DNA from 4 places in the Sulfitobacter sp. R86518 genome. Region 2 is predicted to be linked to each of the others. Evidence: riboswitches for the same ligand, from Rfam matches in the RefSeq annotation. Region 2 holds a riboswitch; each other region holds the start of a gene.
What was found. A riboswitch is a leader RNA that binds a small molecule or an ion and turns the genes downstream of it on or off. The one in region 2 is predicted to bind cobalamin.
Positions count from the first base shown of each region.

Region 1: it holds a riboswitch for cobalamin, as region 2 does, so the genes downstream of both, SJY36_RS13675 (DUF1636 domain-containing protein) here and SJY36_RS05890 (ABC transporter substrate-binding protein) in region 2, are expected to answer to the same signal.
Region 3: it holds a riboswitch for cobalamin, as region 2 does, so the genes downstream of both, bluB (5,6-dimethylbenzimidazole synthase) here and SJY36_RS05890 (ABC transporter substrate-binding protein) in region 2, are expected to answer to the same signal.
Region 4: it holds a riboswitch for cobalamin, as region 2 does, so the genes downstream of both, SJY36_RS13740 (energy-coupling factor ABC transporter permease) here and SJY36_RS05890 (ABC transporter substrate-binding protein) in region 2, are expected to answer to the same signal.

Region 1 covers NZ_JAXHCA010000005.1:2,557,877-2,563,673, forward strand. The annotation lists gene SJY36_RS13665 (biotin transporter BioY) at 1-259, opposite strand, end outside; gene SJY36_RS13670 (cobyric acid synthase) at 355-1,815, opposite strand; cobalamin riboswitch at 1,983-2,201, shown strand; gene SJY36_RS13675 (DUF1636 domain-containing protein) at 2,295-2,675, shown strand; gene cobW (cobalamin biosynthesis protein CobW) at 2,672-3,706, shown strand; partial or broken gene cobN (cobaltochelatase subunit CobN) at 3,713-5,797, shown strand, end outside.
Region 2 covers NZ_JAXHCA010000005.1:1,029,791-1,035,587, forward strand. The annotation lists gene SJY36_RS05875 (catalase) at 1-119, opposite strand, end outside; gene SJY36_RS05880 (ABC transporter ATP-binding protein) at 224-991, opposite strand; gene SJY36_RS05885 (FecCD family ABC transporter permease) at 988-2,016, opposite strand; gene SJY36_RS05890 (ABC transporter substrate-binding protein) at 2,037-3,053, opposite strand; cobalamin riboswitch at 3,197-3,396, opposite strand; tRNA gene SJY36_RS05895 (tRNA-Glu) at 3,519-3,593, opposite strand; gene SJY36_RS05900 (SDR family oxidoreductase) at 3,777-4,724, opposite strand; gene SJY36_RS05905 (AraC family transcriptional regulator N-terminal domain-containing protein) at 4,892-5,788, shown strand.
Region 3 covers NZ_JAXHCA010000005.1:538,707-544,503, reverse strand. The annotation lists gene murA (UDP-N-acetylglucosamine 1-carboxyvinyltransferase) at 1-919, opposite strand, end outside; gene SJY36_RS03485 (hypothetical protein) at 923-1,123, opposite strand; tRNA gene SJY36_RS03480 (tRNA-Thr) at 1,208-1,282, shown strand; gene SJY36_RS03475 (hypothetical protein) at 1,471-2,469, opposite strand; partial or broken gene bluB (5,6-dimethylbenzimidazole synthase) at 2,708-3,389, opposite strand; cobalamin riboswitch at 3,439-3,617, opposite strand; gene SJY36_RS03465 (hypothetical protein) at 3,654-4,415, opposite strand; gene SJY36_RS03460 (BCCT family transporter) at 4,782-5,797, shown strand, end outside.
Region 4 covers NZ_JAXHCA010000005.1:2,570,799-2,576,595, reverse strand. The annotation lists gene SJY36_RS13755 (heavy metal translocating P-type ATPase) at 1-1,202, shown strand, start outside; gene cueR (Cu(I)-responsive transcriptional regulator) at 1,223-1,609, shown strand; gene cobF (precorrin-6A synthase (deacetylating)) at 1,619-2,371, opposite strand; gene SJY36_RS13740 (energy-coupling factor ABC transporter permease) at 2,433-3,116, opposite strand; cobalamin riboswitch at 3,188-3,404, opposite strand; gene cobA (uroporphyrinogen-III C-methyltransferase) at 3,431-4,147, opposite strand; gene SJY36_RS13730 (cobyrinate a,c-diamide synthase) at 4,144-5,469, opposite strand; gene cobM (precorrin-4 C(11)-methyltransferase) at 5,466-5,797, opposite strand, start outside.

The DNA.
Region 1 (5,797 bases), 1.5 Mb from region 2:
GGAAGCCCGAGGACGGCAGCATGAAGGCACCCAGCCCACCGTTGCCACCGGCCAGAAGCGGCAGCCCCAAAGCGACCAGCAGCAAGAAGAGCAGCACGGCCAGCGCGCCGCGTTTGGCCCCCAGCACGGTCCCGCAAAGCATGATGCCCAAGCTTTGCGCCGTGATCGGCACGCCGAAGCCAAGCGAGAATTTCGGGATCAACGCAAGTGCTGCAATCAGGGCAGCGAACAGCGCAACGAGGGTCAGGTTACGTTCCATAACAAAGGGTCCTTTGCGTAAATTTGACGGCATGTATCCCCGCGATCACAAAATTAAGCAAGCGTCGTGATCGTGACCAAAGGTCAGCGCGGGTGTTATGCAACCGGTGCGGCACAGGCCAGCAGGGCGGACACGTCCAGATGGGTTTCCATATGGTCGGCCAGCGCGTCGAGCGTATCTTCCACGGTCTGACTGTAGGAGGTCGGCCCTGCCCTCAGCCCCAGTTGCGCCAACCAGGCACTGCGGAAACTATCGTTGGTAAAGAGCCCGTGCAGATAGGTGCCGGTGATCTTGCCATCGCGCGACCCTGCCCCGTCGGGGGTGCCGTTGATATGCGCAAAGGGCGTGGCGCAATCGGCCCCCACCGTCTGCCCGATGTGGATTTCATAGCCGTCAATCTGCGTGCCCGTGGCGGCATGGTCGGCGGTGACGCGGGTCAGGGTCTTGTCCGGGGCCATGCGGGTTTCGACATCCAGCAGGCCCAGCCCCTCTTCGCGGCCCGCAGGTCCCTCGAAGCCCTGCGGATCCTCGATAAACCGGCCCAGCATCTGGTAGCCGCCGCAGATTCCCAGCACCGCGCCGCCGCGCCGCACATGGGCATAAAGGTCGATGTCCCAGCCTTGGGCGCGCAGGAAAGCCAGATCGCCGCGGGTGGATTTCGTGCCCGGCAGGATCACCAGATCGGCGTCCGCGGGCAGCGGCGTGCCGGGGGGGACCATGGTCAGCCGCACCGACGGCTCCGCCGCCAGCGGGTCGAGGTCGTCGAAGTTCGAGATGCGCGAGAGCATGGGGCAGACGATGTGGAACCCGCCGTCGGAGGGCGCGCGCGACAGGTCCACCGCGTCTTCGGCGGGCAGCAGATGCGCATTGGCAAACCACGGCAATGTGCCGAACCCCGTCCAGCCGGTGCGGCGTTCAATCTCGCGGTAGCCGTCGTCAAAAAGGCTGACATCGCCGCGGAACTTGTTGACCAGAAAGCCGGTGATCATTGCCGCGTCCTGCGGGTCCATGACCACTTGGGTGCCGACGATCTGGGCGATGACGCCGCCACGGTTGATGTCTCCGGCCAAGACAACGGGTACACCTGCGGCGCGGGCAAAACCCATATTGGCAAGGTCGTTCTGGCGTAGGTTCGTTTCAGCCGGACTGCCGGCGCCTTCGACGATGATCAGATCGGCGCTTTGCCCGAGGATTCCGAAGCTTTCGAGCACGGGGGCCATCAGCCCTGCGCGGGCCTTGCTGAAGTCACGCGCTTGCAGGGTGCTATGGCGCTGCCCCTGCACGATCACCTGCGACCCGCTGTCGGTTTCGGGCTTCAGCAGGATGGGGTTCATATGCACCGACAGGGGCCGCCCGCAGGCGATCGCTTGCAGAGCTTGGGCGCGGCCGATCTCTCCGCCGTCCTCGGTGACGGCGGCGTTGTTCGACATGTTCTGCGGCTTGAACGGCGCGACGGAAAGCCCCCGACGCGTGGCCGCGCGGCACAGGCCCGCCACCAGCATGGATTTCCCCACATTCGATCCGGTGCCCTGGATCATGATGGCGCGGGTGGGCATGGCGGGACCTCCTGTTTTTTGTGCAGCCCTTGGTGTCAGCCTGCGGTGATCCCGTCAAGCATCCGCGGGCGGCCTCTGCGCATTGGCCACCATCGGGAAAATCCGCGCAAAGCGGGTTTGGCCCCTGCGTTATGACAGGCGTCGCTTGACAGAGGCGGGCAAATGACCAATGCAGGGCGTATGTTGGTTCCTGTCCCAGACAGGCGAAGAGGGAACGCGATACGCATTGATCCAGCCTTGGGTCAGCGCCAAGCGCAGCCGCCCCCGCGACCGTGACCGGAGAGAGCTTTCAACCACTGGCCCGCAGGCTGGGAAGGTGAAGGTTCGCAAGGCAAGCTGCCTTAGATCCGCAAGCCGGGAGACCTGCCAGCATAGTTTGTAACGGGCGAACGGGGTGTTTCGCGACTGGCCTAGAACGCTGTTCGCATGTCGTTCGCTGCTGGCGATCCCCCTTGGCCCATCGACGTATGAGGCAAGATATGACCACCACGGATCAACCGGTCACCGTCACCATCTGCACCACCTGTCGCGCAGGTCAGATCACCGCCGAGGACGCGCCGCGCCCCGGGCAACAACTGTTTGACGCGCTGTCGGGGCATCTGCCCGACGGTGTGCAGCTGCGCGGAGCCGAATGTCTGTCGGCCTGTTCGCGGGGCTGTTCGATGGTCCTGTCGGGTGGGCCGTCGCGCTGGACCTATGTGTACGGCGATCTCGACACGGACGCGCATTTGTCCGATATCGTGAATGGCGTCTCTGCCTATGCCCAGACCTCTGATGGCGTGGTGCCCTGGCGCGAACGCCCCGTGGTCTTCCGCAAACAATCCATCGCCCGCATTCCCCCACAGGAGCCTACCGAATGACCAACCTTACCAAAATCCCCGTTACCGTGATCACCGGCTTTCTGGGCGCTGGCAAAACCACCTTTATCCGTCACCTGATGGAGAACGCGGGCTCCAAGCGTCTGGCCGTGCTGGTCAATGAATTCGGCACCGCCGGTGTGGATGGCGACATCCTGAAATCCTGCGCGATTGACAATTGCCCCGCCGAGAACATCGTCGAGCTGGCAAACGGCTGTATCTGCTGCACCGTGGCCGATGACTTTATCCCCACCATCGAAGCCCTGATGGCCCTGCCCGAAACGCCTGATCACATCCTGATCGAGACGTCGGGGCTGGCGCTGCCCAAACCCTTGCTCAAGGCGTTTGACTGGCCAGCGATCCGGTCGCGCATCACCGTGGACGGCGTGATTACGCTTGCCGATGCCGAAGCCGTGGTCAGCGGGCAGTTCGCCCCCGATCTGGAGGCCGTGGCCGCGCAACGTGATGCTGACGACAGTCTGGACCATGAAACGCCCTTGTCCGAAGTCTTCGAGGACCAGATCGCCTGCGCCGACATCGTGCTGCTGTCCAAGGCCGATCTGGCGGGCCCCGAGGGCGTCGAGGCTGCGCGCAAGGTGATCGAGGCGCATGCGCCGCGCAAGCTGCCGATCATTCCGATGACCGAAGGCGTGATCGACCCCCGCGTTGTACTGGGTCTGGAAGCCGCCGCCGAAGATGACATCGACGCGCGCCCCAGCCACCACGACGGGCATGACGATCACGAACATGACGACTTTGAAAGCGTGGTGATCGACATGGGCGAGGTCGCCGATGTCGCCACGCTTGAGGCTGCCGTGTTGCGCTTGGCGCGCGAACAGAAAATCCTGCGCGTCAAAGGCTATATCGCCGTTCAGGACAAACCGATGCGTCTGCTTGTGCAGGCCGTGGGCGAACGCGTGCGCAGCCAGTTCGACCGCCCTTGGGGGGACATGCCGCGCCGCAGCCAGCTGGTTGTGATCGCGGAACATGATCACGTGAACGAAGCCGCGATCCGCGCGGTGCTGGAGGGCTAAGCCGCCATGCATGTCGTCTTTCGCGAAAGCCACGGACTGGACCAAAGCGATCTGCCCCAAGATCTGGGGCAGACGCCGGCGGATCTGGTGGTGCTGTCCTTTTCGGACAGTGATCTGGGGGCTTTCGCGGCAGGCTGGCATCGTGCGGAAGGGGGCTTGCCGTCGTTGCGGCTGGCCAATCTGGTCGCGCTGAAACATCCGTTGTCGGTCGATACCTATGCCGAACAGACCCTTGCGGGGGCCAAGGCGGTATTGGTGCGGCTGATCGGGGGCGAAAGCTATTGGCCTTACGGGCTTGCGACCTTGCAGGATATGGCGCGCAAACAGCAGATCGCGCTGGCGGTGCTGCCTGCGGACGGCCAACCCGACCCGCGGCTCGACGCACTGTCGACGCTGCCGCATTCGACGTTAAGACGCTTGCAACATTTGTGCGATACGGGCGGGGCGGTGGCTGCGCAGGCGGCACTGGCGCAGCTGTCGCTGGCCGCAGGTCTTTACGCGGGGCCAGCCAAAGGGGCCAAGACCGTGCCCGAGGCGGGGTTCTACCGCCCCCATACCGGTGTGATCCCTGCGCCGGAACCCTCCGACAAGCCGCGCGCGATTGTGACCTTCTACCGGTCCTATCTGACGGCTGCCGATACCGATCCTGTGGATGCGCTGATCACCGCGCTTGACGCGCGTGGCTTTGACGCCGTGGGGCTATTCGCGCCCAGCCTCAAGGGGGACACCGCGCCGTGGATCGCGCAGCAGATCGCCCGGCTTGATCCGGCGGTGATCGTGAACGCCACCGCTTTCTCCGCCCAGCGCGGGCCGGATGAACCATCTGTTCTGGGCGCATCAGATTGCCCCGTGGTGCAGGTCGCCCTATCGACCGCGCGTCGGCGCGACTGGGCCGGATCAGAGCGCGGGCTGTCGCCTACCGATCTGGCGATGCACGTCGTCTTGCCCGAGGTGGATGGCCGTCTGTTTGGCGGTGTCGTCAGCTTTAAGCAGCCCGGCAAACGGGACGAGGCGCTGCAATACAGCCGTTTCGCCCATCGCGCCGACGCGAACCGCGTGGATTTCATCGCCGATCGCGTGCAGCGCTTGCACCAGCTACGGGTGCAGGGCAACGCGGCAAAGTCTGTGGGTGTGGTGCTGTCCACCTACCCCGGCAAAGACTGGAACATGGCCCATGCGTTGGGGTTGGATGCGCTGGCCTCCCTGCGGGAGATGACGGCCCAGCTGGCGGCGCAGGGCTATGACGTGGCTGCGCAGGACTTTAGCGATACGCAAACGGTTGCCAGCCGTCTTGGCACCGAAACGCTCCGCTGGCCGCTGGCAGAGTATGAGGTCGCGCTTGCAAAGCTGCCACAGGCGTTGCGCGATGACCTGACCGACAGCTGGGGCGCGCCGCAGGATGATCCGCTGTTTCACGACGGGGCGTTCTGTTTTCCGGCGCTGCGCAGTGGCAAGCTGCTGGTCGCCTTGCAACCCGAACGCGGGGCGCTGGCCGAACGGGACGAAGACTATCACGACCTGAGCCGCACGCCGCGCCCGGGCTATGTCGCCTTCTATCTGTGGCTGCAACAGCAGGCGGATGCGATGGTGCATGTCGGGGCCCATGGCACGCTGGAATGGCTGCCCGGCAAATCCGTCGCCCTGTCTGACGCCTGCTGGCCCGAGGCGCTGATCGGCCCGATGCCGGTGATCTATCCCTTTATCGTCAATGACCCCGGTGAGGCCGCGCAGGCCAAGCGCCGTATCGGGGCCGTGACCGTGGGCCATATGCCGCCCCCTTTGGTGACATCGAAACTGCCCGATGCATTCGGACGGTTGGAACGGCTGCTGGATGAATACTCGACCGCGGACGGGCTGGACCCTGCGCGGCGCGACCGGCTGATCGCGGACATCCGAGCCGAGGCGCAGGGCCGCGGGGTTGAACAGGACCTCGGCCTTGATGCCAGCGCCAGCGCGGCAGAGGCGCTGACCCGCATCGACCGCTTCGTCTGCGACATCAAGGAAACGCAATATGGCGACGGGCTGCATGTCTTTGGCGCAGGCGATCATGGGACGGGCGAGATTGACGGGCTGATCGCGGCGCTGTCTGCG
Region 2 (5,797 bases):
AGATAGTGGTCATTCAGCACGATCGGGCCATCGGGGCCAACGGTCAGCGAATGTTCATCGCTTTGAACGCGAATGCCGGCGTCTGTGGTTGTGGGAGGGGTTTGCTTCTTGTCGGTCATCTGTAGCTACTCCTTCAGGGTCCACAGGCAAAACCTGTAGCGTGACGGATAGTTCCCGTCCAAATGTGTAAGGAGTTGAATAGAAGTGTGGCCGCTTGGCGCGCTTAATGGGTCGCCGTGTGAAAGCGGATCACCTGCGCGTTATCCGCCGGATCGACAAGGAAATGCCCGCAGACGCCAAAGACCTCGCGCAGTAGGGTTTCGGTCATGATCTCGGAGGGGGTGCCGATGGCGCGCAGCTTGCCATCTTGCAAGACGCAGATCCGGTCGCAGAGCGTGGCTTGGTTCAGGTCATGCAGGGCGATGATCGCCGTTGTCGGCAAGCGCTGGATCAGTTCAAGGATCGACAGCTGGTGGCGGATATCCAGATGGTTCGTCGGCTCGTCAAGCAGCAGCACTTGCGGCCTTTGGGCCAGTGCACGGGCGATATGAACGCGCTGTTGTTCACCGCCCGACAGCGTGTGCCAGTGGCGGTCGCCAAACCCCGACAGATCCACATCCGCCAGCGCCTGCGTGACGATGGCGTCGTCCCCTGCGCTCCACCCGCGCAGGGCGGACAGCCATGGAGTGCGGCCCAGTTCAACGGCATGGCGCACGGTGATGCGATCTGCGGTATCGGCGTGTTGTTCGACCAGGGCCAGCCGCTGCGCGATATCGCGCTGGCGCATCTTTGCAAGCGGTGCGCCGTCCAGTTCGACCCGCCCGCGCGAGGGTTTCTGAATACCGGCAAGCATATGCAGCAACGTGGATTTGCCGGACCCGTTCGGCCCGATAAGCCCCAGCTTTTCGCCCGGCCGCAAGGACAGGGACACGTCGTTGACGATGGCGCGGTTGCGCACCCGCCAGCCCAGTTCGTGACAGGACAGAATCATGGCGACGTCCTTTTGCCAATCAGGATCAGCGCAAAGACGGGCGCGCCGACCAAAGCGGTCACCACCCCGATGGGCAGCACTTGGCCCGGTACGATCACTCGCGAAACCACATCGGCAAAGACCAGAAACACCGCCCCCGCCAGTGCGGAAGCAGGCACAAGGATCGCATGACGATGCCCCACGACGATACGCATGGCATGGGGGATCACCAGCCCGACAAAGCCGATCGCTCCCACCACCGAGACCATCACCGCCGTGACCAACGCCGCCGTGCCGATCAGCAGCAGCTGCACGCGGCGCACCGGAATGCCCAAGGACGCGGCGCTGTCGCTGCCGAAGGTAAAGGCATCCAGCGCGCGGGCGTGCCACAGGCAGGCCAGCAGCCCGATCATCGCCGCGGGCAGGGCGCTTAGTATATCGGGCCAGCGCACGCCCGACATATTCCCCAAAAGCCAGAACATGATGGCACGGGCCTGTTCGGCATTGGCTGATTTCGTGATCATCAGCGCGGTCAGGGCGTTGAACATCTGGCTGCCCGCGATACCGGCCAGCACGATCACGCCCGCGGCCCGCAGGCCCACACCGCCCCCCGCCGCCTGCGCCAGCAAGGCGACAAAGGCAAAGGCCACCAGCGCCCCGCTGAACGCACCGATAGACAGCGAGATGGCACCCCCCCCCAGCCCGAGGATGGTCACCGCCACAGCACCCGTGGACGCCCCCGCAGAGATGCCCAGCAGATAGGGATCCGCCAGCGCATTGCGCAGCAGTGCTTGCAGCACAACGCCCGACAGCGCCAGACCGGCGCCGCAGCACATTGCCACCACGGCCCGCGCCATGCGGTAGTTCCACACGATGCCCTCGTCGATCTTGTCCACCGCATAGCCCGCGTTCAGCGCCTTGTTGGCCAGCACCTTCAGCACCACCAGCGGCGGGATAGAGACCTCGCCGATGGCCGCACCAAACAGCAATGCGGCCAGCAGCACCGGCGGGATGATCACCCACCAGTGCCACTGCGGCCTGCGCATCACAGAGCGGTCGATTGCGGTCATTCGGCTAGATCGAAACCGGACAGCGCGTCAGCCATCGTTTCCAGCGCATAGATCGCACGCACGGTCGGGTCCATCGCGTGGGCGTCCATGGTAATGATGCGGCCCTCTTTCACCGCGGTCATCTCGCGGGCGACGGGGTCGTTCATCAGGAAGGCGCGCTTTTTCTCGATGTCATCCGCAGGGAAGCGGCGGCGGTCCATTTTGGCAAGCACGATGAACGTCGGGTCGGATTTCGCCAGAGTCTCCCATCCGACCAGCGGCCATTCCTCGGCCGAGGTCACGACGTTTTCAACGCCAAGCTTGTCCATCATATAGGCGGGCACACCCTGTTGACCTGCGACATAAGGGTCCGCCGCCATCTCGGACGACGAGAACCAGAACAGCGCCGAGGTGCCTTGCGGCAGGTTCAGCGATTTGGCTTTCTCGACCGCCTTTGCCTCGCGCGATTGCAGGTCTGCCAGCAGCGCGGCACCGGCGTCTTGCGCGTTGTAGATGAGGGCGAGCTCTTCGATGCTGGTATACAACTGCTGGGTCGTGAACAGTTCGGATCGCGTGCCGTCCGCACCGACAGAGTTATCCTTGGCCGCGCAATCGGTGGGCATCACATAGGTCGGCACGCCCACCTCGTGAAAGCTGTCGCGGGTGCCGACCATACCTTCGGGGCCGACGTGCCATTCATACATCACGGTGACCAGATCGGGGCGTTTGCCCAACACGCTTTCAAAGCTGGGGTCGTTGTCCGCCAACCGTTCAATCGCATCGTTTGTCTCTTTGAACTCTGGCAAAACGGGGCTGAACCAGACAGAGGTTCCCGCGATCCGGTCCTGCTGGCCCAGCAGATACAGGATCTCTGTCGTGGATTGCCCGATGGTCACGGTGGTCTGGGGGGGCGCGTCAAAGCTGAGCGTGTGGCCGCAGTTGTCGATGGTCAGCGGATAGTCTGTATCTGCGCCAAGCGCGGTGCTGCCTGCAAGGCTCGCAATCAGGGTCAGGCTGGAAAAAAATGTTTTCATATCAAGGGCTCCGGTTGGTCCGATGCCGGGGTCTTTGAATAGAAAGAGAAGGGGCCAGCCAAACGGCACGCGGGCGCATTTTGGTCTGCGCGTAAGGTAAGATCCGGTCCCATCATCATCCTCTCCCGAGCAACCCCGCCCGGTGTTTCAGGTTCAGTGTCGGCAGGTCTCCTGACTGACGGATCGCGGCTGTCCCCGCCTTCCCGGACCTTTAGGCCCAGTGGCATGATGGAGGTAGCTCACCGTCTACAGTTGCGGGGGCAGTTCCGGTTCATCCACACCAAAGCGCGGATGGCGAATTCCCTATTATTTCCCGAAGGAAACCGACCCGGTTTCGATGACAGTTGTCCGCCCACCCGTCAAGTTGCGTTTTTGCGGTCGTCATCGCGGGACAAAGGCAAATAACGCAGGCCACGGGTCCGCAGAATGGGCGAGAGGCAAATAACAAACGGATGGAAAACCAAGTGGCAGCCCGTAGGGGAGTCGAACCCCTCTTTTCAGGTTGAAAACCTGACGTCCTAACCGATAGACGAACGGGCCACTTAACTTGTGAGCGCTTCTTTAGGCAAAGCCATCGGCGGGCGCAAGTGCAAGCCGCATGAGAAAGCGGGGAAACACGGCAAAAAAATCACAGATTTTGATGCCGTATTCCAAGGGGCGTATGGCGAGGGGGATCGTCGCGTGAAACGCGCGCCGCGCGCGGGATGAAGGCGCGCGTTTCCCTTAGATTTCCCAGTGAAAACCTGTCGCTTTTTCGGAGACGGTCCAGAGTTTCTCCATCACGGGTTTGTCGTAGGCATGGGGATTCAGTGTGCCTTTGCCAACGGGCCCTCCGGTTTGCAGCCATCCGGTCGGGCCATAAAGCGCGCGCTGCGCCAGCCCGTCTTCGGTCGCGCACATGACCTCGGGATACGCGCCTTTTTCGGCGGATTGCACCATTGGCGTCTTGCTCATCATCCACCAGGTGACCCGTGTGAAAAGCCCGCCGCTTGTGCTGATCAGCGAGGTCGCCGACGCGCCGGGGTGGCAGACATACACCTCAACGCGACTGTCGGTGGCTTTTAGCCGGTCCTGAAGCTCATAGGCAAACATCATCTGCGCCAGCTTGCTTTGGCTGTAGACCGCGTTGGCGCTATAGTTCTTGTCCCAGTTCATGTCGTCGAACTGGATCGTCTTGATCCCCATGTTGTACCCGAGGCTGGACACCACAACGATCCGGCCCGCGCTTTCCTGAATGCGATCAAACAGCATCCCACACAGCAGGAAGTGTCCGTAGTGGTTGGTGCCAAGCTGGCTTTCGAACCCGTCAACGGTCAGCTGCTGTGTCGGCACCTGCGCGATGGCAGCGTTGCAGATCAGCACGTCAATCCGGGGAACGGTGCGTTTCACCTCCTCCGCCGCGGCGCGCACGCTGGCCAGATCAGACAGATCCATCCGCACAAAGCTCACCTCGGCGTTGGCACCGAACGTGTCCTTGAGCGTTTTGACCGCTGCGATGGACTTGTCGGCGTTGCGGTTCAGCATGACGACTTTTGCCCCCTTGGACAGCAGGATGCGCGTGGCCTGAAAGCCCGCACCGGCGGTCGTGCCGGTGATGAGATATGTTTTCCCCTTGAGCGATCCAAGGCGATCAGGTGTCCAGCCTTTGGGTCCGAAAGTCGTGTCCTTCATCGTCATGTTCCTTTTCGATGTCAGCGCGGCAGCGATACGCGCTGTGTTTGATGTTGAAGGGTAAATAGCTCTCGGTTGGCTCTCAAAACAGGCGAGATCGTCGCGAATACTTGCCTGATTGTATCACGCGCTTGCGAAAGGCGAATGTGACGCAGTAGATTGCCCACATGAGCAAAGACCAGATCAGACAGCTAATCCGGAACAACGCGACCCAAGAGGGGCTGACGGGAACCGGCATTGACGGGGTGCGCCTGTTTCGGGCCACGCAGGCGATTCCGTGCGTACCGGCGGTCTATGAACCCAGCGTTATTGCTATCGTCAGCGGCGCGAAAGAGGCCGTGCTGGACGGGCACAGGTACATCTATGACGACAGCCGATATATGTGCTGCCCGATGTCGATGCCGGTGAAGGCGGGCACGCCGACCGCCTCTGCCGAAAGCCCGCTCTACGGGGTTATCATTTCGCTCGATAAGCGGGTGATGACAGAACTGTCGATGGAGATGGAAAATACCGGCAATGTGATTCCCGAGGTCAAAGGCGGTTTGCGCGCGCAGGGGATCAGGCTGGCCGCTTGGGATGATGCCTTTGCCGACGCGCTGCTGCGTTTGCTGCAGTTGGGTGGCAATCCGGCGGATACGGCGATCCTTGGCGAGGCACGGCTGCGCGAGCTTTACTACGCGATCCTGAAGGGGGAGGCAGGGCGCTTTGCCAGACAGGCCTTCGGCGCGGGCAATGCGATTGCACGGTCGATCGCGCATGTATCCTCTCACCTGGACGCGCCGATCTCTATTGATGATATGGCGTCCCGCGCCGGGATGAGCCGCGCCGCCTTTCACCGCAAGTTCAAGCAGGTGACGACGATGGCCCCGATCCAGTTTGTCAAATCCATGCGGCTCAACAATGCGGCGATGAAGATCGCAGGCGGCATGTCAGTGAACGAGGCGGCGGTCGATGTGGGATATGTCAGCCCGTCGCAATTCAGTCGCGAATTCAGGCGGATGTACGGGAAATCCCCGCGCCAATGGGGGGATGCCCAGCAGTTTCCGGTTGAAATGGGCCAATAAGGGGCTGGT
Region 3 (5,797 bases), 490 kb from region 2:
GGAAACCGGGGAAAGGTTCGGTCGTGACATTCACCGCGTTGATCACGCCATTGCGCCGCGCGACTTTCAGACCTTTGTCCGTCTCGGTCACGTCGATCCCTGCCGCGTCAAGTTTCTCGCAGAAAGCCGACAGCAGGTCGATGCGCCCGCCCAGCAATTCAACCTCGCCACCACACATCGCCGGGGCGAGCATATAGGTGCCCAGTTCGATCCGGTCGGTCACAACACGGTGGGTCGCCCCATGCAGGCGGTCAACGCCCTGAATCTCGATCCGGCTGGTGCCGTCGCCATCAATCTGCGCGCCCATAGCACGCAAACAATCCGCGAGATCCACGATCTCGGGCTCGCGCGCGGCGTTGTTGATCACCGTCGTGCCCTTGGCCAAGGTCGCAGCCATCATAATGTTCTCGGTCGCGCCGACAGAGGCAAAGGGGAAGTCGATGACCGCACCTTTCAATGCCCCGCCTTGCGCCTTGGCGTGCAGATAACCATCACGCAAGTCGATCTCTGCGCCCATCAGCGCCAGACCGTCGGTGTGAATATCCATCGGACGCGCACCAATCGCGCAGCCGCCCGGTAGCGATACCTGCGCGTGCCCTTCGCGGGCCAGCAGCGGCCCCAGCACGAGGTTCGACGCACGCATCTTGCGAACGATGTCATATTCGGCGCGCGTGTTGATCTCGCCATGACACGACATCGCCAGAACCTGACCGTCCTGCATCGATGTCACCTTTGCCCCCAGGGACCGCAGCAATTCGGTCATGGTGCGGATGTCGGACAGGCGCGGTGCGTTGGTCAGTGTCAGCGGCTCTTCGGACAGCAGGGTCGCGGGCATAAGCGTCAGACAGGCGTTCTTGGCCCCCGCAATCGGAATTTGTCCCGACAGCGCACCGCCGCCTTTGACCACAATCGAATCCATCCTTCAGCCTTCCTTGGTTTGGCCGGTCGGCCCGTTATCTGTCTGCGCGTTATTATTTTGCGTGTCGTCGCTTTGGCTTTTGTCGCTGCGCGCACGCGCTTGCGCCTTGCGTCGGCCCATATTGGCTTTCAGCGCGGCTTTCAGCCTGTCTTCCCGCAATACATTGGGTTTTGGCGGCTTTTGTGGGGCGGTATCCTTTGACATGTCGATTGTCTAGCGCAGCGGACCGATATGGTCCAGATTACGCTTGCACCATATTGCGAATGGGTCTAATCACCCGCCCACAGTGCTGGAGTAGCTCAGTGGTAGAGCGCGTCATTGGTAATGACGAGGTCGGGAGTTCAATCCTCCCCTTCAGCACCAGATCCCCCCTTTAAACATATCGCTTTGCCCTGATGCCTTATTTATCTGGCGTTGCGGTTTTGGCATGTGCCATGGATGCGCCTGAAGTCGTCGCAGCGCCCCCTGCCCCGAAACATCCCGAATCACGATGGCATAAGAAAACCCCGACCGCTTGCGCCGCCGGGGTTTTGATTTTCACGTGAAGCAATTTAGCCGCGATATGTCAGACCGGCAAACAGACGGCCCTGATCGCGGTGGCGACCCCCGTGGACCGACCCTGCGACAGATGCCACACCGGCAATCAGCGACGCGGCGGCCAGCACAAAGGCGGTCAGGATACCGGCGTTACGCGCGGTTTGCGCAGCTTCAACCGCTGCTTCTTTCGCCTCTGCTGCAGCTTGTTCAGCCTCGGCCTTGGCAGCGGCTACAGCGTCTTCGACTTCCTGACGTGCTTCCTGCGCCTGGGTCACGATCTGATCCACACGCTCTTTCGCCTGGGCCTGGGTCAGATCGGTGCGTGCAGCAACAGCGCCGGCAAGATAGGTCCGGTCTTCCTCGCTCACCTCACCCGTGCGGTAGATATTGGCGACAATGCTGGCGGTCTGCTCTGCCAATTGCTCGGGGTCGGCTGTCAGGGGGTCGACCTGATTGGGGCGCAAAAGCTGGTTCGACAGGTAATCTGTCGGATCATTCTTGGCCTCATCCGGGATTGCAGCACCCGCCGCATCAGCCAGTCCGAAGGCAGCACCTCCCACGGCAGAGCCCGCAGCTTCGACGACCGTACCAGCCGCTTTGCCTGCACCCGTAGCAACATTGCCCGCGGTATTGGCTGCAAAGCTCAGCGCGCTGGATAGCATCACGGCGGTGATCACAGAGCCGAGGCCCCAAACAACCAGACCGTTGATCCCGTCACGTGCAGTGACTTCATCATCCGTAGCGCTTTCGACGCGGCGGCGCATGCGGCCCGCGATATAACCACCGGCCAAATAGGAGGCGACCAGCGTGATCACCATCCACAGCGCGGTCAACACCAGTTCAAGCGTCGATGAATTGTCGGTACCGTCCAGCGTAATCGACGACAGGCCAAGTGCCGCGCCGAAGGTGGTCAGCAAGAGGCCGATCGCCACAGCGACAACAGTGCCCGCGAAAATTGCGGGCCAGTCGACATAGGATCCATCGGCAGTTTTTTCAGTAAGTGTCGTGTTCATGTAAATGCCTCCCCGGCGTTTGATTACGCCAAGCCGACCAGCGACAGCACCGCCATAACCACGACCACAAGACCAACGAGATAAATGATACCGCCCATTTTGAATATTTCCTCTTTGCGTGCCAGACGCGGGATGCACTGGCTTCACAAAGGCAACGTCAGGGAACCGGCATAGTTCCGCTGACCGCGCAAATTACCCGCATTGCGGGAGATGACAACGTGAGCGGGACGGGCAGTGACTACGGGTCGCCCTGCCACGTACCGTCAAAGATCATCTCGTCCACGGGGAGCCGTTTGCTCCAGCCTTTCACCTCAAGTTCGGGCGTCTGGTAAAGCTCGTCCACGTGGCCCAGACAGAGGTAGCCGACGATCTCTATCCGGTCGGGTATCTTCAGCAGGTCACGCAGATCGGCATCGCGGAACACGCTGACCCAGCCCATCCCGATGCCCTCGGCGCGGGCGGCAAGCCAGAAGGTTCTGGATCGCGCAGACGGTGCTATAAAGATCCATGTTTTGATTATGGGTGCGCCCCAGCACGACCTTGCCGCCACGGCTGCGGTCACAGGTCACGCAGATATTGACCGGTGCCTTGCGGATGCCTTCGAGCTTCAGCGACCTGTAGCTTGTCTGGCGGTCGCCCTCGAACATCTGGGCGGCTTCCTCGTTGGCGCGGTTGAAGGCTTGCCAGACCTGATCGCGTGCGGCCTGATCCCGGATGACGATGAAATTCCACGGCTGTGACAACCCGACGGACGGTGCGTGATGCGCGGCGGTCAGTATGCGGTGCAACACTTCCTCGGCCACTGGATCGGGTAAAAACTGATCGCGTACATCGCGGCGGGTAAAGATTGCCTTGTAGACGGCGTCGCGTTCAGCATCTGAAAAAGGCGCGGCGGGTGCCAGCGCAGAGGGTATCGGCATTGTTCAGTCCCCAACAATACGTTTATGCGCCAATCCCGCTGTCCATGCGGGGCAAGCTGTACTGTCTGGCCGGTCTTCTGACTTAGGGTCGTCTGGTCCGCGCGCCTTCCCGGAATAGTCCAGTGGCCTATGCGCAAACCATCCCCATTACAGCGTTGGGCACGTGCCGGAGTTTCACCAGCTTCCCGATTCTTCCGCGAGGCGGACACCAGACCCGGCCATTGGGCCACGGCTGTCCGCCCGGAACAAGCCCTAACGCGGGGATCAGCCGCGTTTGGTTGCGAAAATCTTCTTCATTACGGCGTCGAACTCGTTCCACGAGATGACGGCCTTGTTGCCTGCATAGCCGTGATAATAGGATCGCCCGTTAGAGGTCGGGAAACCGGCCCAGATACGTGCGAGGTTTTCCATAAAGCGGTGGCGGCTGATCTTGCCCTTCTTGAACGCGTTAAACCCCGCATCGACCAAAAGGATATCCGCCAGCCCGTCCTGGACCGCCGAGGTAAAGCGGTCATTCTTGCTTAGCCCCGCCTGTCGCACCAGACTGCGCAGCGTGGATGGAATGAACTGGTATCGACCGATGGCATGCGGTTGGCCCGGCGTGCGGTCTATCCAGCGGTAGATCTCGCCGATGGTCATTTGCGTCGGACGCTGTGGCGGCAGCCGTTTGGCCCCGTATTGCACGGCGTCATAGCCCTTTGGACCCGCCTCGGCCCAAGCGATGAGGCTTTTGAGGTCCGCGGCAGTGCTGACCCCGCTGAGCTCTTGGAAAGACCGGCTGCGGCTGCTCACGGTTTTGGACCGGACCTGCGCTTTGGGCTGGATCTTATGGCGCAGCTTGATCTGGCCCTGCCCTGCGGACTGCATGACGTTGAACGAGATGTCGCTTTGCATGGCAGAGCGCGCACCGGACAGGCTGAACCCTTCGGCGCTGACAGTGGTAGCGGCCAGAAGTGCCGCGGTTGCGATAATCGGTAGTGTGCAAGTAACTTTCATATCATCCCCCATGATGAAAAAATTTGTCATGGGACCATGGTGACCGCAGACGCCCGCGCTTTCATTTGCGCAAGCAGGTGGGTCGGGGCCATGGACGGATAGGACGGCATATCTTTTGGGATAGGGCGCTATCCCGCGGTGCGGTTGCCCCCTCCGTTCAGACGGGCTTGGGCATTGCGGCACGCGGATCCGCCCCGGTGTTTCACCCGAATCCAAAGAGGGGATTCGCGGTAAAACACGGAAAAAACGCATAGCCCGCGACCCGCAAACGGGGCGTCAAGCCCGCATCCGGGGGCTAAGCCATGATATTCATTTACTTAATTCCCGCGCAGCGGTGGTCGTTTTGTCGGAGTTGCGCTATGATTAGTCGCAAATACATAAAATGGAGAGCATCTAATGACAGATGAAACGTCGCCGGGTATCCCGACACCCGACGGGGCCGCTGCCGTAATCGACACGGATTACGAGATCGGCCAAGACAACAAAGAAGGCAGCGTGGGGCCCTTCGGCTTCGACATTCACAACCCGGTCTTCGCGATCTCGGGTGTGTGTATTGTTGCCTTTGTATTCTATACACTCGCGCTGCCCGAACAGTCTGGCGCGCTGTTCACATGGCTGTTCTCGTCGGTGACAAAGGGCTTTGACTGGTTCTTTATCTCTGCCGGCAACATCTTTGTGCTGTTCTGCCTGTTCCTGATCATCACGCCTTTGGGCCGTGTGCGTCTTGGCGGGGCCGAAGCAAGCCCCGACTACACCTACCTTGGATGGTTCTCAATGCTGTTCGCGGCGGGCATGGGCATCGGTCTGATGTTCTATGGCGTCTCTGAACCGCTATCGCATTTCTCGAGCTCCATGGGTGGCACTGCTGTTGGCGAAGACGGCCTGCGCACCGATTGGGCTCCTTTGGGCGCGGCCGCGGGCGATCAGGCCGAAGCCGTTCGTCTGGGTATGGCGGCCACGATCTACCACTGGGGCCTGCACCCCTGGGCGATCTATGCCGTTGTTGGTCTGGCGCTGGCGCTGTTCAGCTATAACAAGGGTCTTCCCCTGACCATCCGCTCTGCCTTTTACCCGATCCTGGGGGAACGCGTCTGGGGCTGGCCCGGTCACGTGATCGACATTCTCGCCGTATTTGCAACGCTCTTTGGTCTGGCGACATCGCTTGGTCTGGGTGCCACCCAAGCCAACGCGGGCTTGAACGAGCTCTTTGGTGTGGCGGTTGGTCCAACAACACAGGTTCTGCTGATCACCGGCATCACCGCGATTGCGACCGTGTCCGTGCTGCGCGGCCTTGATGGCGGGGTCAAAGTCCTGTCAGAGATCAACATGGGTCTGGCGTTTTTGCTGCTGGCCTTCGTGCTGCTGGTCGGACCGACGCTGGCGATCCTGTCGACCTTCGGGTCATCGCTGCT
Region 4 (5,797 bases), 1.5 Mb from region 2:
GGTTCGTGCCCGTCGTCATGGCGATTGCCGCGGCCACCTTCCTTGTCTGGCTGGCGTTCGGGCCGCAGCCGTCCTTGGGGCACGCTTTGGTGGCAAGCGTCGCGGTGCTGATCATCGCCTGCCCCTGTGCGATGGGGCTGGCCACGCCGACCTCTATCATGGTGGGCACAGGGCGAGGGGCCGAGATGGGCGTGCTGTTCCGCAAGGGGGACGCGCTGCAGGTCTTGGCCGAGGTCGATACCATCGCGCTTGATAAAACCGGCACGCTGACCGCCGGTCGGCCTGAGGTGACGGATCTGGATGTCTTCAACGGCTGGTCGCAGGCCGATGCGTTGAGGCTCGTCGCTTCCGTCGAGGCGCAGTCAGAGCACCCGATTGCCAGCGCCATCCTGCGCCATGCCGAAACACAGGGGCTGTCGCTGGCAGCGGTGACCTCTTTTGCCTCGCAAACCGGCCACGGTGTACGCGCCGAAGTCGAAGGGCGTCGCGTGCTTGTCGGGGCGGACCGTTTCATGGAGGCCGAAGGGGTCTCTCTCGCCGCGGCAGAGGGGCGGCCGGCAGCATGGGGGGCAGAGGGCAAGACACCGCTTTTCGCCGCCGTGGATGGGGCGCTTGTCGCGATAATCGGCGTCGCCGACCCGATCAAGGAAACGACGCCCCAAGCGCTGGAGGCACTGCACAAAGCGGGGCTGAAAATTGCGATGATCACCGGTGATAACAAGGCGACGGCGCAGGCCATTGCCGACCGTTTGGGGATCGATACCGTGGTCGCCGAAGTACTGCCCGACGGCAAGGTCGCCGCGCTGGAGGACCTGCAACAGGCGGGCCACAAGGTCGCCTTTGTGGGGGACGGGATCAATGATGCGCCCGCGCTGGCGGGGGTCGACGTGGGTATTGCCATCGGTACCGGAACGGATGTCGCTATCGAAGCGGCCGACGTGGTGCTGATGTCGGGCGATCTGCAAGGGGTGGTGAACGCCCTGCACATCAGCCAGCACACCATGCGCAATATCCGCCAGAACCTCTTTTGGGCCTTTGGCTATAACGCGCTGCTGATCCCCGTTGCAGCCGGTGTGCTCTATCCGCTGTTCGGTGTGCTGCTGTCGCCCGTGCTTGCCGCCGCCGCCATGGCATTGTCGAGCGTCTTTGTCCTGTTCAACGCCCTGCGCCTGCGGTGGATCGCCGCCGCAGCAACCGCCTAATTCAACGAAAGGAGACGTCCATGAACATCGGTGACGTGTCGAAAAGCGCAGGTCTGCCTGCCAAGACCATCCGCTACTACGAAGACATCGGTCTGATCACGCCCGCGCGTGACACCAACGGGTATCGCAGCTTTTGCGACAGCGACGTGCACAAGCTGACGTTTCTGGGCCGTGCGCGGGCCTTGGGCTTCACGATCGAGAATTGCCGCGACCTGCTGGCGCTTTGGGATGATCAGGATCGCGCCAGCGCCGATGTCCGTGCCATCGCCCAGCAACATCTGGTGCAGATCGAAAGCAAGATCGCGGACCTACAAGATATTCGTCAGACCTTGACCCATCTGGTGCATGAATGCGCTGGCGATGACCGCCCCGATTGCCCGATTTTGCAACGGCTCGAAAAGCTGTAGCGCGCGTGTCTACCGGCGCAGCAGGTAGATATCCATGATCCAGCCATGGGCGGCGCGGGCCTCTGCCCGTGTTGCGATGATGCGGTCGCAGACCTGATCCAGCGGGCCCGCGATGCGACGCTCGTTCGGCATGCCGGCATAGGCGGTCCACCAGATGTGTATGTCGCTGTGCTGCCGCAACACCTCGAAGGCGCAGGTGCCGTCCAGCATGACGGCAATCGTATCCACACCCTGCGGCCAACCATGATCGCGCAGCTGCCGACCGGTGGTGATCGTGACGGGATTACCGATGGTGTTCAGCGGGATCGCATGGCCCGCCGTCAGTACCTGAAGCGAGGTAATTCCCGGCACGACATCGACGGTGAGTGTGACGACCTTTTGCAACCGCTCCGCAATGCGCAGGGTGCTGTCATACAGCGACGGATCCCCCCAGACGAGGAAACCGACACGGCCGCCTTGGGGCAGGGTGCGCTGCATCTCGGCCAGCCAGACCTGTGTAATGGCATCATGCCAATCGTGGACGCCCGCGTGATAATCAGGGTTGGCGGCGTCGCGTTTGGGCAGGGTGAATTCGTGAATATAAGGCCCGTCCGACCGCAGCACCTGGGCGCAAATCTCGTGCCGCAGGCCAGCCAGATCATCCTTGCCCGCGCCCTTGGACGGGATCAGGATCACATCGCAGGCATTCAGCGCGTCGATGGCTTGTAATGTCAGGTGTTTGGGATTGCCGGACCCGATGCCGATCAGTGAAAGCGTAAACATCTTGAGGCTCCGGCAGGGGGTGACGCGGCCCGCAGAGTAGGGGGCCGCGTCGGGTCTTGGATTATTCAGCGGCGGTCTGCGTCAGACGTTTGGTGAACAGCGCGCTGCCCGCGAAATCGCGCAGGGTTTTCGCGGCGGCGAGCACGGCCAGATCCACAAGCGGCTCGATCAGGATGACCATCATATAGGCCCCGCCAAAGCTGGCCACAGCGGCGATGTTGCTGGCGGCAAAGCCCTGACCGTAGATGGCCCAGAACGCCACCCAGCCCACAACGCCCGCCTGAAACGCGGTCGACAGCTTGAGCGCTTGAACATAGGTCAGATCAACATAGGCGGTGTTGGGCGCAATGATGCGTTTGGCCAGCGCCGAGACCATGAACAAGGGCACCAGCAGCGTGGTGACGTTCATCGTGTATTGCGGCAGGTCGATGGGGGCAAAGAACACGCCCTGCGCCAGCAGACCAAGCGCCAGACCCGCAGCCGCAGGGGCCACGCCGAACAGCAGGAACAGGGTCGACCCGAGGATCAGGTGCACTTCGCTCACGCCCACGGGGAAATGCGGGAAGACCTGAAAAAAGACAAAGGTCAGCGCGGTGGCCACCACGGCTCCGCCCGCAAAAGGTACGACGCCTTTCTCACGGACAGAGTTTATTGCGGTTTTCGCGGTATAGGCCGCAGCACCGGCGGCGGTGCCATAGGACAGGACCAGCTTGGCGCCGGTCACGACTTCGGGTTCGATATGCATATTCAGGTCTCCTTACCGTCTTCCCCGACGGCATAATGTGAAAGCCGCCCCGGGGGGCAGCCAGTTGGAACAGGGATCATCCCCATGACGGCAGGTCTCCTGACTTTGTGCGTCCATGCGTGCCGCGCCTTCCCAGGCGGTGTGGCCCAGTGGCAATGCGGGTTGCTCTTCACTTACAGGTGCGGGGGCAGTTCCGGATTTGGCACCTTTGCTTTGGCACCGCACCGTATTCCCTTTTCACCCCGATTGCCCGAAGGCGCACGGGGAACCGTCCGGAATAGGTGGTCATTTTCGGGCCGGTTTTGTCAAGTCATCTATTCGGTCAAAGGCCCGTAAAGGATCAGCGCAGGCGCTGACGTTGCGGGATCCAGCGGCAGATGGGCAAGGCTTTCCACGGTGTGGCGGCTCAGCTTTTGATCGGGGGTCGATACCGCCTCTGCTAGCAGGGCAGGGGTGGAGGGCGGCAAGCCCGCCTCGATCAGCCGCGCGGCGAAACCCGCAAAGGTGCGGCGGCCCATGTAGACGACCGTTGTCGCCGTAGGGTCGGCCAGCGCCGCCATGTTCAGATCTTCGGGCAAGGCCCCCGATTCGCCGTGGCCGGTGATGAATTGCACCCGCCGCGCGGTCAGCCGCCGGGTCAGTGGGATCATCGCCGCCGCCGCCGCCGAAGACGCCGCCGTGACGCCCGGGATGATCTCGAAGGCGACGCCTGCCGCTTTCAGTGCGGTCAGCTCTTCTTCAAGCCGGCCAAACACGCCCGCGTCCCCACTTTTCAGCCGCACCACCCGCGCGCCGGTCAATGCGTGTTCGACCAGCAAACGGCTCACGTGATCCTGCTTCGGAGACAGCCGTCCGGCGCGTTTGCCCACCCCGATCAGATCCGCCTCGGGCGAGACATGTTCAAGGATCGGACCCGCCGACAGATCGTCGAACAGCACGACTTCGGCCTCTTGCAACCGCTTTACCGCCTTCACGGTCAGCAGCTCGGGATCACCCGGACCGGAGGAGACGAAAGAGACAAAGCCGCTCATGACGCCCCCGCGATCAGGTGAAAGAAGGTGCCCGTCGCATGGCCGCGGCGCGAGCCTGTCTCGGGCACTTCGGCCCCATTGGCATCGACCACCCGCGCCAGCGGTGTATCGGGCTGCGACAGGATCGTAGAATAGTGGAATTCATGTCCCCGCAACCGCGCGCCCGCGTCATAGCCGGGGCCGGGTTCGTTCAGCGTGGCAAGCCGGTAGCCCAGATGCATCTTGCGCTTCTCATAGCTGGTTTCCAGCCCCAGCAGCCCCGCCATCTGGTGCCGCACGCCTTCCTTGTCGACCAACCCGGCCCCCATCGCCATATAGCCCCCGCATTCCCCATGCACCGGGCGCGTCGTGGCGAATTGTTGCAGGCTGTCGCGGAACTGCGCGGCAGCGGCAAGGCGTCCGGCATGCAGCTCGGGATAGCCGCCGGGCAGCCAGCAGATGTCGGCGCTGTCGTCCGGTGCCTCATCCGCCAGCGGCGAGAAGGGCAACACCTGCGCACCCGCGGCGATCCAGTGGTCCAGCAAATGCGGATAGATGAACGAAAACGCGGCGTCCTTGGCCAAAGCGATCCGTTGACCGGGGGGCGGGGGCAAGACATCTGGCCCGTCGGGGATACTGCGCCCTTGGGCGGCAGCGACGATCAGATCAAGATCGATATGCTGCGCGATGAAATCTCCCGCCGCATCCAGCAGCTTCATCAGCTCGGGCTGTTCCTCGGCCTGCACCAGACCCAAGTGGCGTTCCGGCAGCGTGACCGATCCCTGTCGGGGCAGCGCGCCCAGAACGGGGATGCCGACCTGCTCCATCCCCAGACGTAGCAGGGCCTCGTGACGGGGGCTGGCGACCTTGTTCAGCACCACACCCGCGACATGCACATCCGGGCGCATCGTCTTGAACCCAAGGGCGGTGGCCGCAGCCGATTGCGCCTGACCCGATACATCCAGCAGCAACACCACCGGCCAGCCCGTCATGGCAGAGATATCGGCGCTCGCCCCGTTCGAGGTTTCCCCCGGTTGCGCCACACCATCGAACAGCCCCATTGACCCTTCGATCAGGGCCAGATCGCCGCCATGGGCGGTGCCGATCAGATTGCACAACACGCCCGAGCCCATGGCCCAACTGTCGATATTATAGGACGACCGCCCGCAAGCCGCGCGGTGAAAGCCGGGGTCGATGTAATCCGGCCCGCTCTTGAACGGGCGCACGTCAACGCCGCGCCGGCTGAGCGCGTTGAGCAGGCCCAGCATCAAGGTGGTCTTGCCCGTACCCGACGCGGGGGCCGAGATCATCAGGCCCTTGGGCAGTTGCGTTGTCTCGATCATTCTGTGCCCTCTGGAAAGCGCGGCTCTGTGCCGACGGGGCGGAAGCGGCGGTCGTAATCGCCCGCGTACAGACAGCTTTCGCGGAACTCCTCTGCCGTCAGTGCGCGGCCCACAAGGATCAGCGCCGTGCGCCCGCGTTCGCCGTCGGTGGCGTCAATCACGCTGCCCAAGGTCGCCCGCACCACCCGTTGATCCGGCCAGCTTGCGCGCCAGACGATGGCGACGGGGCAGTCCTCTCCGTAATGAGGGGTGAGCCGCGCGACCACATCATCCAGCACATGCACCGACAGGTGGATCGCCAGCGTGGCACCCGTGGCGGCAAAATTCT